3 regions of the Pseudomonas sp. CCI3.1 genome follow, and region 2 is predicted to be linked to each of the others. Evidence: predicted binding sites of a transcription regulator. Region 2 holds the regulator's gene; each other region holds the start of a gene.
The links. The regulator sigma-54, encoded in region 2, starts transcription at its own class of promoters, with help from an activator protein. The targets are predictions, from matches to a motif close to ANTGGCATNNANNTTGCTNT.

Region 1: the regulator sigma-54 is predicted to act here: its motif matches at 3,197-3,216, upstream of flgA (flagellar basal body P-ring formation chaperone FlgA).
Region 3: the regulator sigma-54 is predicted to act here: its motif matches at 3,151-3,170, upstream of RGV06_RS06645 (flagellar basal body rod protein FlgF).

What each region holds. Positions count from the first base shown of each region.
Region 1 is NZ_JAVIWO010000001.1:911,059-915,965, reverse strand. Features, by position in the region: gene RGV06_RS04050 (winged helix-turn-helix domain-containing protein) at 1-336, opposite strand, end outside; gene lafA (lateral flagellin LafA) at 1,362-2,237, opposite strand; gene flgA (flagellar basal body P-ring formation chaperone FlgA) at 2,351-3,046, opposite strand; gene RGV06_RS04035 (flagellar basal body protein) at 3,265-3,615, shown strand; gene flgC (flagellar basal body rod protein FlgC) at 3,621-4,049, shown strand; gene RGV06_RS04025 (flagellar hook capping FlgD N-terminal domain-containing protein) at 4,049-4,774, shown strand; gene flgE (flagellar hook protein FlgE) at 4,771-4,907, shown strand, end outside.
Region 2 is NZ_JAVIWO010000001.1:2,211,304-2,216,210, reverse strand. Features, by position in the region: gene RGV06_RS10215 (ZIP family metal transporter) at 1-685, shown strand, start outside; gene RGV06_RS10210 (HPr family phosphocarrier protein) at 800-1,072, opposite strand; gene rapZ (RNase adapter RapZ) at 1,088-1,945, opposite strand; gene ptsN (PTS IIA-like nitrogen regulatory protein PtsN) at 1,948-2,412, opposite strand; gene hpf (ribosome hibernation-promoting factor, HPF/YfiA family) at 2,425-2,733, opposite strand; gene RGV06_RS10190 (RNA polymerase factor sigma-54) at 2,809-4,302, opposite strand; gene lptB (LPS export ABC transporter ATP-binding protein) at 4,545-4,907, opposite strand, start outside.
Region 3 is NZ_JAVIWO010000001.1:1,450,118-1,455,024, forward strand. Features, by position in the region: gene RGV06_RS06630 (flagellar basal body P-ring protein FlgI) at 1-778, opposite strand, end outside; gene flgH (flagellar basal body L-ring protein FlgH) at 805-1,500, opposite strand; gene flgG (flagellar basal-body rod protein FlgG) at 1,525-2,310, opposite strand; gene RGV06_RS06645 (flagellar basal body rod protein FlgF) at 2,356-3,096, opposite strand; gene RGV06_RS06650 (DUF3304 domain-containing protein) at 3,745-4,266, shown strand; gene RGV06_RS06655 (DUF3304 domain-containing protein) at 4,251-4,784, shown strand; gene RGV06_RS06660 (T6SS phospholipase effector Tle1-like catalytic domain-containing protein) at 4,769-4,907, shown strand, end outside.

The sequences.
Region 1 (4,907 bases), 1.3 Mb from region 2:
GTAGGTTGGATTCAGGCGGTAGCCGCGACGCGGCACGGTCTGGATGATCTGCAGGTTTTTCTCGTCACCCAGGATCTTGCGCAGGGTATAGACCTGCTGGTTGAGACTGCCGGGGCCGACCACACGGTCTGACCAGGCATAGGCCACGAGGGTGTCGCGGTCGATCACCTGCCCGGGCTCTTGCAACAGACGTTCAAGCAGGCGACCGCCGGAAAACCCCAATTCGACAGTGCGTTTTTCTTCATCCTTGAACAATGTCAGCGTGTATAGCACCGGGCAGAATAAAGCATGTTGCTGGCTGTGACCGGTCTTCATATTCGCATCAAAAGTGTTCATTCAGAGGAGTCACCATGCTAGGGAGCGCAATCTTACGCTTCAGTCTTCGGCGACTCATGTAGGGTATTTCTGATTTTAATTAAGGGCGAATCGTAATCCCCCCCTCAGCACTGAGCCTGAATGAAGCCGGCTAAAGCAAAGCCCTTGACGGGCTGTCCCCGCTCTTAATATTCACAAAAAGAGTGTTCTTTCAGAGGGTTAACCTGTCGAGGTGCAGCTCTACTTTCCGGTATCCAAAAGCACTCTGTCGGGCCTGTCCGAACGTGACGCTTGAGTAAATGGCTCACACTCGCGTAATGCCTGTACGAATCATGCCAAACAGCGGAAAGCCTGCTTCCCTCTGGCGGAAGAGCCAGGGTACAGAGGAGGAAAAACACGCTTTGGAGGGCCTCGTAAATTTATAATAAGTGCATATAAAACAACAAGATAGAAAATATCTAAGAGGTGACATGGTCCCTGCAATGAGGCTGAGAACTGTTTGTAATAATCGTGATGCAATGGCCCACCCAAGACCGCAGGCATGCAGAGTCTGGCCGACAAGGGTGGCGGGCTTGACCCTGTGTTGCTTGCGGATCGCCGCCCTCTGCAAAGATATTTTCAATGGACAAACCCATAGATGTGACCCGCCCCTTGATGCCCGCCCTGCAGGCCCCGCAAATCTAAGGCGAGTTGATCTCCACGCCGTATACCTTTGCGGCCACGGCCTATGCCCTGGTTTGGAATCACCTGATTACCCGATACCGGCCACCGCGATCACCCTGCACGACTGTCTGGGGCTGCCCCATTCAACCCAGCCGGGACTGGATGCTCGACGAGGTCGGCATGGAGCAATGGCGCAAGGCCTGATTGACAGACCTGTGAACATGGCCCGCTCAGCGGGCCATTTTTATTGGGACGAGAAAAGCATGGGTGGAGCAGGAGGCGTTTTCATCCCCTCCGTCCTCTCACACCACAGTGCGTCAGGATAAAAAAACGCCCCCGAATCACTTCGGGGGCGTTTTTGTTCAAGCGTCCTGCCTTGGGTTTTAGCCCAACAAGGACATAACCATGCTCGGCATTTGCCCGGTTTGCTTGAGCATGGAGATGCCCGACTGCATCAGCATGGAGTTCTTGCTCATCATCGCGCTTTCGCTGGCGAAGTCGGCATCCATGATGCGCCCACGGGCCATTTCGGTGTTGTCCTTGACGTTGGACAGGTTGTTGGCGGTGTGGTTGAGGCGGTTGATATTGGCACCAAACTGGCCGCGCAGTTCGCCCACGCTGTCCAGCGCAGCGCTCAATGCGGTGATCTGGGCGTTGGCGGCGGTGCTGGTGGAGATTTCAGTGCCGGATACCGGGGCTGCGCCGTAGCTCTTAGACAAGCCGCCCAGTTCAGTGCCCAGGCCGGAGGTTTGTGCCGACAGGTCAAGGTCGAGGGTCTCTGCGGCGCTGGCGCCGATCTGGAACGCCACGGCCGAACCGAATTTGCCGGTGGTGCCGTCACTGCCGAACAGTTTTTCGCCAGCGTAAGCCGTGTTCTCCATGATGTTGTGCATTTCTTTGCCCAACTCGTCGTACTCGGCCTGCATCGAGGTGCGGTCGGCGTCGCTGTTCGTTCCGTTGGCAGACTGTGTGGCGAGGTCTTTCATGCGCTGCATGATGTCGGTCAATTCGTTGAGCGAGCCATCAGCGGTCTGCAGCAGCGAAGACGCGTCGCTGACGTTACGCAGGGCCACCGCCATGCCTTTGGACTGAGCGTTCATGCGGGTAGCGATCTGCAGGCCAGCGGCGTCGTCAGCGGCAGAGTTGATGCGCAGGCCAGTGCCCAGGCGCTGCTGGTTGACGGCCAGGGCGTTGTTGGTCTTGTTCAGGTTGGTCTGGGTCAGCAGCGAGGAGTAGTTGGTGTGGATAGTCAGGGCCATGATCGAAATTCCTGGTGAGCATTGAGTGTTGAAATTGTCGCGGTGCAGCTTGTTCTGCCCGCTGACACTCAAAAGGCGACCGATGATTCGACACACTTAAATCCCTAGGCAAATTATTTTCCAGGCGGCTCAAAGGTGCTGCTGACCTTGCCGCTGCCGATCACCTTGGCCTCGATGATTTTACCGCTGGCGGTGTTCTTGACCCTGATCACCATGCCCAGGCGTCCGTCCTGCTGGGCCTCGCCCTGGGTGCTGGCATGAATGTCACCGTGGTTGGCAAGCACCGTCACGCGTTCGCCACGGCGGACCAGCCAGGGCGCAACCAGCATGTCCCGGGTCAGCACTTGCTGGCTGCGGGTGCGTCGCTTGGCGCTCAGGCCGACCACCTCATCCACCTTGTTGAAGAGCCCGGTGCTCTGGCGGGTCACCGGTACTTCCTGGTACCCGAGCATGGCCAGGGTGATGAGTTGCCCGCGCTCAATGATCTGCGCGGCGGCCACCGCCCGGATAAACACCGTGGCCTGGCTGGTGACGTCAACTGACCACTGAGGTGCAGCGCACGTGAGGGTCAGGCGCACGCGGCCATAGCCCCGCCAGTCATGCCCGCTGCTGTCTATCTGTAGTGGCTGCTCGCAGGGGGCGGTGGGCGCCCCTTCAGGCAGGGCAAAGACCTTGTGGGTCAAGCGCGGCGCTTGCCAGCCCTGGTCTGCGGTTTTGTCTATCAGCTGCAGGGTGAAGTACTGCCCCACGGCTTGATCGATTTGCCGGTCAAGGGCCTCGTCGGCCACCGCCGCGGAGCAGGCCAGCAACAGTAGGGCGCCGATGGGCGCGCAAGAGGAAATGCGCCTTCCTCCTGGTGCTCCCTTCGATGCCTGAAGCGGAAGCAAAGCGGCCGCTAACACTCTTCGTGTATTCATTTAATTTCTTTTAAATCAGCAAGTTAAACCTGTTTTTTGAAGTGGGCACGCTTCCTGCAATTACCTGCGGGCAAGAGGCATGACCTCAACTTCAATCAATGGTACAGGCAATGAGTATAAGGATAGATGACGCGCTCGGTGTGCATACGCGTGCGCTCGGGCTGCATATGAAACGCACCGAAATTCTGGCCGCCAACCTGGCCAACGAAGACACCCCGGGGTTCAAGGCCCGGGATCTGGACTTCGCCGCAGAAATGGGCCGCAACGCGTCATCTTCCGGTCTGAGCACGCAGGCCCGCCTGCAATACCGCGTACCGGCGCAGTCAGCACAAGACGGCAACACCGTGGAGTTGAGTGTGGAGCAGGCCGCCTTCGCCAAAAGCACGTCGGACTACCAGACCAGCCTGACCTTTCTCAACATGAAATTTCGAGGCCTCAAACAGGCCATCGAAGGACGCTGAACACTATGGCTTTTGACTCCATTTACCAGATTGCCGGCTCTGCGATGAATGCCCAGACCGTGCGCCTGAACACCGTGGCCAGCAACCTGGCCAACGTGGATTCCGCTGCAGGCGCCGCCAAGGATGTTTATCAGGCTCGCAAGCCGGTATTCGCCGCAGTTTACGAAAACAACCAGTTGAGCCGAGGCGTCGGCATGGGCGGCGCCCACGTGCAGGTCATGGATGTGGTGACGGCGGGGCGCGAAGCGAAAACGCGTCACGAACCCGACCATCCCTTGGCTGATCGCGCCGGCAATGTGTACTACCCGGACATCAGCGAAATCGAAGAAATGACCGACATGATGTCCGCCACCCGCAGTTTTGAAACCGGGGTGGAAGTGCTCAACCGTATCAAGAGCATGCAGCAAGGCCTGCTGAAATTGGGAGAAGCCTGATGAGTACAGTCAACAATGACAACGTCACCCCGGGGGGGGGCGGTCAGCAAGGCCCCAAATCCAACGGTGCCGAAATGCAGAACACCTTCATTCAGTTGATGGTTGCGCAAATCAAGAACCAGGACCCCACCAAACCGGTGGACAGCAGCGAGTTCCTTAGCCAGTTCGCCACCATGTCCCAGGTACAAAGCCTGGAAAAAATGTCGGCACTGACTGAAAACAACATGGTGCTACTGGAAAACCTGCAGTACCTGAGCGCCTCCACGCTGGTGGGGCAGGTGGTCAAGGTGGCGGTTGATGAACTGAACATCACCGACAAACCGATCCAGGGTGAGGTGGAACTGGAGCACAGCGCTTCGGATCTGGTGGTAGTGCTCACCGATGCCAACGGCGTGAAGACCGAAATTCCACTGCCACCCAGTGAGCCTGGCCGTGTCGGTTTCGAAATCGACCCGCAGGCGCTGGGGCTCAAACCGGGCAAATACGATATCGAGGTCAAATCCAGCAGCGGTGAAAGCCTGAGGGTTGAAGTCAAGGGCAAGGTCAGCAGCGTGCGCCTTGGGGGTGACGGGCCGGTGCTCGCCATTGAGGGCGTGGGGGATGTGCCGTTCTACAAGATCACCGAGTTCAGTGAACCCACGCCGTTAACCAGCTTCCTGCCACGCAGTGGTTCCAACCCGTTCCAGCGCTCTCTCAGTCAATTTGCACAAGGCCAACGTTCATGAGTTTCAACATTGCCCTGACCGGCCTCAATGCCGTGTCCCAGCAACTCAACAGCATCAGTAACAACATTGCCAACTCCGGCACCGTGGGCTTCAAGTCATCGCGTACCGAGTTTGGCAGCCTGTACTCCGGCAC
Region 2 (4,907 bases):
AATGCCAGTTGCGGTCAGCGACACCTTGCTGGGCTTTGGTGCCGGGGTGATGTTGGCCGCCACGGCTTTTTCGCTGATTGTGCCGGGTATTGCTGCAGCTCAAAGTCTGGGGTTGTCGCCCTGGGCCTCAAGCGGTCTGATCAGTGTGGGCATCCTGCTGGGTGCATTTTGCCTGTTTCTGGTAGATCGAAAGGTATCGGGCGCCGGGCCGGAGGTTTTTGCCAGCCGTCCCGGCGAGCCGGTTATTGCACCACGAATATGGCTGTTTGTAATCGCGATTGTGGCGCACAACATTCCTGAGGGCATGGCGGTCGGGGTGTCAGCGGGTGGCGGAATGCCTGATGCCGATAGCTTGGCAATGGGGATTGCGTTGCAGGATGTGCCGGAAGGGCTGGTGATTGCCTTGGTGCTGGCTGGGGCTGGGATGTCGCGGGTCAAGGCCTTCCTGATTGGAGCAGCCTCGGGCTTGGTCGAGCCAGTGTTTGCGGTGCTCTGCGCCTGGCTGGTCAATCTGGCCGAAGTGTTGTTGCCATTGGGGTTGGCATTGGCTGCAGGAGCGATGCTGCTGGTTGTCACACAAGAGGTGATCCCGGAGTCGCGGCGCAATGGTCACGAAAAGCTGGCGAGCCTGGGGTTGTGTGTGGGCTTCTGCCTGATGATGGTGATGGATACAGCGTTAGGTTGAGCCGATCTCTTTAGCCGCTGCCGCAGCAGGCTGCGATCGGGCGCGGTTTTCGGGAAATGAAGGTCCTTAGGACCTTATCGCAGCCTGCGGCAGCGGCTACAGGTTGACGTGCGGCTACTCACCTTCATCGAAGAAGTTGTTGATCAGCGCGACCAGCGCATCCAAAGCTTCCTGTTCTTTCTCGCCTTCGGTTTTCAGGTGGATGGTGGTCCCTTTGCCGGCGGCGAGCATCATCATTGCCATGATGCTCTTGCCGTCAACCATTGACTCAGGTGTGCGACCTGCCCGGATCTGGCATGGAAACTGACCTGCGATACCGACGAACTTTGCAGATGCCCGGGCGTGCAAACCCAGTTTGTTGATGATTTGTATTTCCAGTGCAGGCATCGCAGGGTAGATCCTTCAAGTAAGGTCGCGGTGGCGAACCTGGACGTTCTTCAGAGTTTCTTGCAGGCACTTGCCCAAGCGTTCAGTCAGGTAGACGGAGCGGTGATGTCCGCCCGTGCAGCCAATCCCAATCGTTACGTAGGCACGATTGCTTGCGGCAAAGCGTGGTAGCCACTTCAGCAGGTAGCTGGAGATGTCCTGGAACATTTCTTCGACATCAGGTTGTGCTGCCAGGTAGTCGGCAACCGGCTGATCCAATCCGGATTGCTCACGCAGTTCCGGTTTCCAATACGGGTTGGGCAGGCAACGTACGTCAAAGACCAGGTCGGCATCCACTGGCATCCCGCGCTTGAAGCCAAACGACTCAACCAAAAAGGCGGTGCCGGGTTCTGGTTTGTTCAGCAAGCGCAGCTTGATGGTGTCGCGCAGCTGATACAGGTTCAGATTGGTGGTGTTGATGGTCAGGTCAGCGAGGTCGGCGATCGGTCCAAGCAGTTGGGTTTCATCGCGAATGGCCTCGGCAAGCGAGCGGCTTGCACTGCTGAGCGGGTGACGCCTGCGTGTTTCCGAGAAGCGCTTGAGCAGGGTTTCTTCGTCGGCATCCAGGTACAGGACATCGCACTGGATATGCCGGTTGCGAACCTCTTCAAGCAACTGAGGAAAGCGTGACAAGTGGCTTGGCAGGTTTCGCGCGTCAATCGACACGGCCACCAACGGCTGAGCCAATTCGGTGTGAATCAGCGCGCGCTCGGCCAGTTCCGGCAGCAAACCTGCCGGCAGGTTGTCGATGCAATAGAAACCGTTGTCTTCAAGGACGGCGAGGGCAGTACTTTTACCGGAGCCGGAGCGTCCGCTGACAATTACTAAGCGCATGATTAATGACCGTTCTGTACGTCCAGAACAACCTGATACAACGCTTCGTTGCTGGGTGCGGTGCGCAGTCTTTCGCGCACGTCTTTACGATCGAGCATGCTGGCAATCTGCCGAAGCAGTTCCAGGTGTGCATCGGTTGCCGCTTCTGGCACCAGCAAAACGAAAAGCAGGTCGACCGGCGCGCCATCGATGGCGTCGAAATCTATAGGGGCGTCGAGGTGAAGCAAGGCGCTTACAGGCGACTCACAGCCCTTGAGGCGGCAATGGGGTATGGCGATGCCGTTACCAAAACCAGTGGAACCCAGTTTTTCACGGGCGATAAGGCTCTCAAAAACATCCTGCATTTCGAGACCAGGCACTTCGCGGCTGATCAGGTTGGCAATGTGTTCGAGTGCGCGCTTTTTACTGCCGCCCGGCGCGTTCACCAAGGAACGGCCGGGGGTCAGGATACTTTCAAGTCGGATCATGGGTAGGGAGTATTAACGACCGGTCGCGCCCTGGAGCAGGCTTTGGGTCTTTTCCTTATGCTTTTTCAGTTGGCGATCAAGCTTGTCAGTGAGCAGATCAATGGCGGCATACATGTCGTCATGCTCGGCGTTGGCAACGACTTCTCCTCCATGGATATGCAAGGTAGCTTCGATTTTCTGTTTCAGTTTTTCGACCGCCATCGTTACCTGTACGTTGGTAATCTTGTCGAAATGACGCTCAAGTCGGTCGAGTTTTTCGCCGATGTAAGCGCGTAGCGGTTCGGTGACTTCCAGTTGGTGTCCACTGATGTTGACTTGCATACAGTTTCTCCTTTGATGCCATTGCATAAAGTGGCAGGCCGAGCAGCCTGCCACTGAAACGCCGGGGTCCGTGGCTTACATCAAACGCTTGCGTTCGCTCGAAGGCGCTATCCCTAGGGATTCGCGGTACTTGGCGACGGTGCGACGGGCTACCTGAATACCTTGTGCCTCCAGTAAACCAGCGATCTTGCTGTCACTCAACGGCTTTTTCTGATTTTCAGCGGCAACCAGTTTTTTGATGATGGCACGGATGGCAGTGGAGGAGCATTCGCCGCCTTCAGAGGTGCTGACGTGGCTGGAGAAAAAATACTTCAGCTCATAAATACCACGCGGGGTATGCATGAATTTTTGTGTGGTAACACGCGAAATGGTGGATTCGTGCATGCCCACTGCTTCTGCGATGTCATGCAGTACCAGTGGCTTCATGGCCTCGTCGCCATACTCCAGAAAACCGCGCTGATGCTCGACGATTTGGGTCGCCACTTTCATCAGGGTTTCGTTGCGGCTCTGCAGGCTTTTGATAAACCAGCGCGCTTCTTGCAGCTGGTTGCGCATAAAGGTGTTGTCGGCACTGGTGTCGGCACGGCGCACGAAGCCTGCGTATTGCGGGTTCACCCGCAGGCGTGGCACTGATTCCTGGTTGAGTTCTACCAGCCAGCGTTCGTTATCCTTGCGCACGATCACGTCCGGAACGACGTACTCGGCTTCGCTGGACTCGATTTGCGAGCCGGGGCGCGGGTTGAGGCTTTGTACCAGTTCGATGACCTGGCGCAGCTCGTCTTCTTTGAGCTTCATGCGGCGCATGAGCTGGCTGTAGTCGCGTGCGCCCAGCAAGTCGATGTAATCCGTGACCAGGCGTTTGGCTTCGCTCAGCCACGGCGTCTTGGCCGGGAGCTGGCGCAATTGCAGCAGCAGGCACTCGCCAAGATTACGAGCACCAATGCCGGAGGGTTCGAATTGCTGAATGCGGTGTAATACGGCTTCAATTTCGTCGAGTTCGATATCCAGCTCAGGGTCGAACGCTTCGAGAATCTCTTCGAGGGTTTCGTCCAGGTAGCCCTGGTTATTGATGCAGTCGATGAGGGTTACACCGATCAGTCGGTCGGTGTCGGACATCGGTGCAAGGTTCAACTGCCATAGCAAGTGGCTTTGCAGACTCTCGCCAGCAGACGTACGGGTGGTGAAGTCCCACTCGTCATCGTCGTTGCTTGGCAGGCTGCTGGCGCTGGTCTGATAAACATCCTCCCAGGCCGTGTCCACAGGCAGCTCGTTGGGGATGCGGTCGCCCCAGTCGCCGTCTTCCAGGTTGTCTACAGTCTGTGCGGACTCCTGATAGGTGGGCTCCTGAACGTCGGTATTGGGTTTTTGCTCGATGTTGTCGGCCAAGGGGTCTGCATTGTCGAAGTCGTCGCCTTCTTCCTGGCGTTCGAGCATCGGATTGGACTCCAGGGCTTCCTGGATTTCCTGTTGCAGGTCGAGGGTCGACAATTGGAGCAGGCGGATGGCCTGTTGCAGCTGAGGTGTCATAGTCAGCTGCTGGCCCATTCTCAGGACTAGCGATGGTTTCATGGCAGGGGCTTAACACCTTATTCGCCGGCGCACATGGCGCCATCCACTACAGGGCGCGTGAGCGCCAAACATAAGCAAATTATATGCCTGAAACCGGTGCGTTTGCCTAGGGGGCGTTCTCAATTAGTTTCCACGGCGATGGGCAAACCAATTTAGAGCGCGCCAATGAGCGGCTGGGCAATAAAAATCATGGGGACTTTTTACTGCCCCTGGTGCTCTGGCAACACGCTCCATGCCTGGATTTACAGGCGGAACTCGTGGCCCAGGTAAACTTCTCTCACCAGTTTGTTGGCAAGAATCGTTTCTGCATCACCTTCAGCGATCAACTGTCCGTCGTTCACGATATAAGCGGTTTCGCAGATATCGAGTGTTTCGCGCACGTTGTGATCGGTGATCAGCACGCCAATGCCTTTGGCCTTGAGGTGATGAATGATTTGCTTGATATCGCCCACCGAAATCGGGTCAACCCCGGCGAACGGCTCGTCGAGGAGGATGAACTTGGGCGCAGTGGCCAAGGCGCGGGCAATTTCGACCCGGCGACGTTCACCACCCGACAGGCTCATGCCCAGGTTGTCGCGGATGTGGTTGATGTGGAACTCCTGCAG
Region 3 (4,907 bases), 760 kb from region 2:
TGATGACTTTGGCCACCGCCTGCCCCGGATCGACTTCGAGGTTTTCCAGGATCGACAGGTAATCCACCCGCTGGCTTGGGTCCAGCGGCGCGGTCACACGGATCGAGCCACCGTCAATTGCCTGCGCCACACCCGGGCCGAGCAGGTCGTTGATCTTGTCCACTACGCGCTTGGCCGTGGTGAAGTCAGAACGGTTGAGGTTCAGGGTCAGGCTGTTGCCCTGGTTGAAGCCACTGGGCACCGCACGCTCCACCGAGGCGCCGCCCGGAATGCGTCCGGCTGACGGAACGTTGACGGTGATCTTCGAGCCGTCACGGCCTTCTGCATCAAAACCGCCTACCACCAGGTTGCCCTGGGCGATCGCATACACGTTGCCATCGATGCCCTTGAGCGGCGTCAGCAACAGCGTACCGCCGCGCAGGCTTTTGGAGTTGCCGATGGACGAAACGGTGATGTCGATCACCTGCCCCGGCTTGGCGAACGCTGGCAAGTCGGCACTGATGGACACCGCGGCCACGTTTTTAAGCTGCACATTGCCCGAGCCCGGCGGTACCTTGATGCCGAACTGGGACAGCATATTGTTGAACGTTTGCAGGGTGAACGGGGTTTGCGTGGTCTGGTCGCCCGTGCCATTCAACCCGACCACTAGGCCGTAACCAATCAATTGGTTGGAGCGCACGCCAGAAATGCTGGCGATGTCTTTCAACCGCTCGGCGTGAACGCCCAGGGAGGTCGACAACAGCAACACGGCTGCCAGCAAATGCTTGAGGTTGGGCATGGCTCGATTCACTTGGAAAGACTCGGTTAAAAAGGGAATAACGGACTAAGGAAGAATCGGTCAAACCAGCCTGGCTGACTCGCATCGGCAAACGAGCCGGTCCCCGAATAGGTAATGCGCGCATCGGCCACGCGAGTCGAAGACACGGTGTTGTCGGTGGCGATGTCATCCGCCCGCACCAGACCGGCAATGCGTACCAGTTCGTCGCCCGTGTTCAGGGTCATCCACTTCTCACCACGCACGGCGATGATGCCGTTGGGTAGCACGTCGGCCACGGTCACGGTGATCGAGCCGGTAAGGCTGTTGCCCTGCCCCGCCTTGCTGTCGCCCTTGGTGGCACGGCTGCCGCTGTAACCGGCATTGAGGCTCAGGTCACCACTGCCCAGCGGGTTGTTGGTGGTCAGGCCGCTGCCGAACAACGAGGTCAGGCCGATGCTGGTATTGCTGTTTTTACCGATCGCCGAGTTGGCGTTTTTGCTCGCCTGCGTCCGCTCGTTCAGAGTGATGGTAATGATGTCGCCAATGCGGAACGCCTTGCGGTCGCTGTACAGGTTCTGCTCGAAGCCAGCCTGGTAAATCGAACCGTTATTGGCCGCAGCCGGCAGCGGCGTGCGCGGCAGGACAGGGGCGTAGTACGGGTCGTTGGCCCGCGGAGGCGGACTGACGCACCCCGCCACAAAGGTAATGGCGCCCAGTGCCAGAACAGAAAACAAGCGCTTCATGAGCTCTCCCGCTATTTCACGTAATTACAGGTTTTGCGTGACAAACGACAACATCTGGTCAGCGGTGGAGATCACTTTCGAGTTCATCTCGTAGGCGCGCTGAGTGGTGATCATGTTGACCATTTCTTCCACGGTGCTGACGTTCGAAGTCTCAAGCATGCTCTGCATGGTCAGACCGAAACCGTTGAGGCCCGGGGTGCCAATCTGCGGCGCGCCGCTGGAGGCGGTTTCCAGGAACAGGTTGCCGCCCTGGGACTGCAAACCGGCCGGGTTGATGAAGTCGGCGGTCTGCACGTTGCCGATCACTTGGGCGGCCGGGTTGCCGGCGATGGTCACCGACACGGTACCGTCCTGGCCGACGGTGAAGGTCTGGGCATCGGCGGGCACCACAATCGCCGGTTCCAGGGCAAAGCCGCTGGCGGTGACGATCTGGCCGTTGGCATCCAGGTGGAAAGTACCGTCGCGGCTGTAGGCCGTGGTCCCGTCGGGCTGCATGATCTGGAAGAAACCACGGCCATTGATTGCCATGTCCAGCGGCTGGTCGGTGGTCTGCAGGCTACCGGCGGCGAAGTTCTTTTGCGTGCCCACGATGCGCACCCCGGTGCCCACTTGCAGGCCCGACGGCAGTTCGCTGTCCTGGGTCGACTGGGCACCTGGCTGGCGCTTGATCTGGTAGAGCAAGTCCTGAAACTCGGCGCGATCACGTTTGAAACCGGTGGTCGACACGTTGGCCAGGTTGTTGGAAATGGTGGTCAGGTTGGTGTCTTGTGCAGCCAAACCTGTTTTTGCAACCCACAGTGCCGGAAGCATGGTGCTCTCCTCGCGCGCCGATTTTTCGGCGCTGCGTTCAAGTAATTAGCTGATGGACAAGACGCGAGTCATGGCCTGGTCGTCTTCTTTGGCGGTGTTCATCATTTTGATGTGCAACTCGAACTGCTTGGACAGGGCCAGCACCGAGGTCATTTCATCGACGGCATTGACGTTGCTCGCCTCCAGAAACCCCGAAACCACCTGCACGTTGGCATCGGCTGGCGCCGGCTGACCGTCGTTGGTGTGGATCAGGCCGTCCAGGCCCTTGCTCATGGTTTTCAGGTCGGGCTGGACCAGCTTGATGCGGTCCACTTGCGCCATCACCCGCGGGCCTTCGCCCTGGGCACGAATGCTGATGGTGCCGTCCTGGCCGACTTCGATCTGTTGCTGGGGCGGTACCGCGATCGGCCCGCCGTTGCCCATGATCGGCATCCCGTTGCCAGCACGCAGAATGCCCAGGGCATCCACATTCATGCTCGCGGTACGCACATAGGCTTCACTGCCGTCAGGTGCCTGCACGGCCAGCCAGCCATCGCCGGACACGGCCACGTCCAGATCGCGCCCTGTTTCAACCAGAGCGCCGGGAGTGAAGTCGGTCGCGGGGCGTTCGCTCAGAGCAAAGGCACGCGCCGGAAAGCTGTCACCAAACACCGGCATCGAGCGGGCCTGTTCCAGGTCACGCTGAAAACCGTTGGTCGAGATGTTCGCCAAATTGTTGGCATGGGCCTTTTGCGCCAGTGCGTTCTGACTGGCGCCGGTCATTGCCACATAAAGGTACTTGTCCACAGTCTTTCCTCTGTCTGACGGACGCTTGCCGCCCACCGCTGTACTGCGATGGCTAAAGCAATTTGCGCACCAACTATTTTTTGACGCCATGCAGCGCGGGTTTGCGAGGGGGTGGGGTGAGGTACGGGGCAAGATCAGCGGGATGAAAACGGCGGGGTTATGCCGGTTGCGGCAATGCATGGCCAGAAACGTGTCGCTGACGAGGCAAAATCCGGAAAACCTTGCACTTCCCTTGCCCCAACCTGCCTCTGAAAATCCTGGCGCCGACAATTCACGCAAATGCTCGGTATTAACCAGTGCGCAAGAAGTTGCACACTTATTACAAGAACAAACTGGCGAACAGTTATCTGCAGACTAAAACACAAGAAACCGACCAACACTGTGCAACTTCTTGCGCACTTTTATAAGTTTCGTTTATTTGTTTATACACTTCAGCCGCCCCTGCATTGGCAAACTTTTATGAACACCATAAAGAGCATTTGATTTTGCCAACACTAGACTTGATAGTTATAAGACGCCTGAACTCCAGCCACCCTCACGGGCGTTTCAATAATCTCACTAACACTTTAAAGGCACTTAGCAAACACCCACTGGCATTGCACTGGGTGCTCTTCTTTCAATAAGCCTGACAAGAGACAAGACCCACTTATGAACTGCTTGCCCCTTTTGATATTAATCAGCGCCCTCTCACTGCAGGGCTGCGCCGACGCCATACCTGACCGGTTAGGCGCGCCCATCGAGGGGTACAGCCATACCTCGGCAGCGATTAACCGGTTTTCGGTGAATAAGAATGGCGGGCCCAATTTGGCGCCCTACGGATACGGCGGCGGGCAAATGTGCTGCGCGACGCTTCCCGTGAAATGGCACCCCGGTTTGACGGTAGTGGTCGAGTGGGAGAAAGACCCCAATCCGTTTGATTCCGCCAACTGGCCCAAACCCCGCTATTCCGATGCTTGGTCCAAGGCCGCCCGAGAGCACGAAGCCAAGTACACCCGCCATCGTGCCGTTGTGGCGGTTGCGCCGTATGAACGCTTAGGTGTCGTCAATGTTCACTTTCTACCCTGCAACCAAGTCGCTGTTACGGCAGGTCTGATGATGCCCCGCTCACCCAACTACCCCTATAAATTCCCTCAAAAAATGCAGGAGCCTGCCACATGTCCGACGCCGTGATCCGTGGACTGTTGGTGATGTTAATCAGCGCCCTCTCGCTGCAGGGCTGCGCCGACGCCATACCTGACCGGTTAGGCGCGCCCATCGAGGGGTACAGCCATACCTCGGCGGCGATTAACCGGTTTTCGGTGAATAAGAATGGCGGGCCCAATTTGGCGCCCTACGGATACGGCGGCGGGCAAATGTGCTGCGCGACGCTTCCCGTGAAATGGCACCCCGGTTTGACGGTAGTGGTCGAGTGGGAGAAAGACCCCAATCCACATGCATATGCCGACTGGCCCAAACCCCGCTATTCCGATGCTTGGTCCAAGGCCGCCCGAGAGCACGAAGCCAAGTACACCCGCCATCGTGCCGTTGTGGCGGTGGCGCCGTATGAACGCTTAGGTGTCGTCAATGTTCACTTTCTACCCTGCAACCAAGTCGCTGTTACGGCAGGTCTAATGATGCCCCGCTCACCCAACTACCCCTATAAATTCCCTCAAAAAATGCAGGAGCCTGCCACATGCCCGACGCCATAATCCCACCATTCAAAAAGCCTGATCCGGAGTTCCTCAGCCTGACCCCCGACTTCAAAACGAGTGGGTTATTGCCGCAAACACCAGGGGATGTATTGCGTAATTATCGGGAGCAACTGAAGGCTT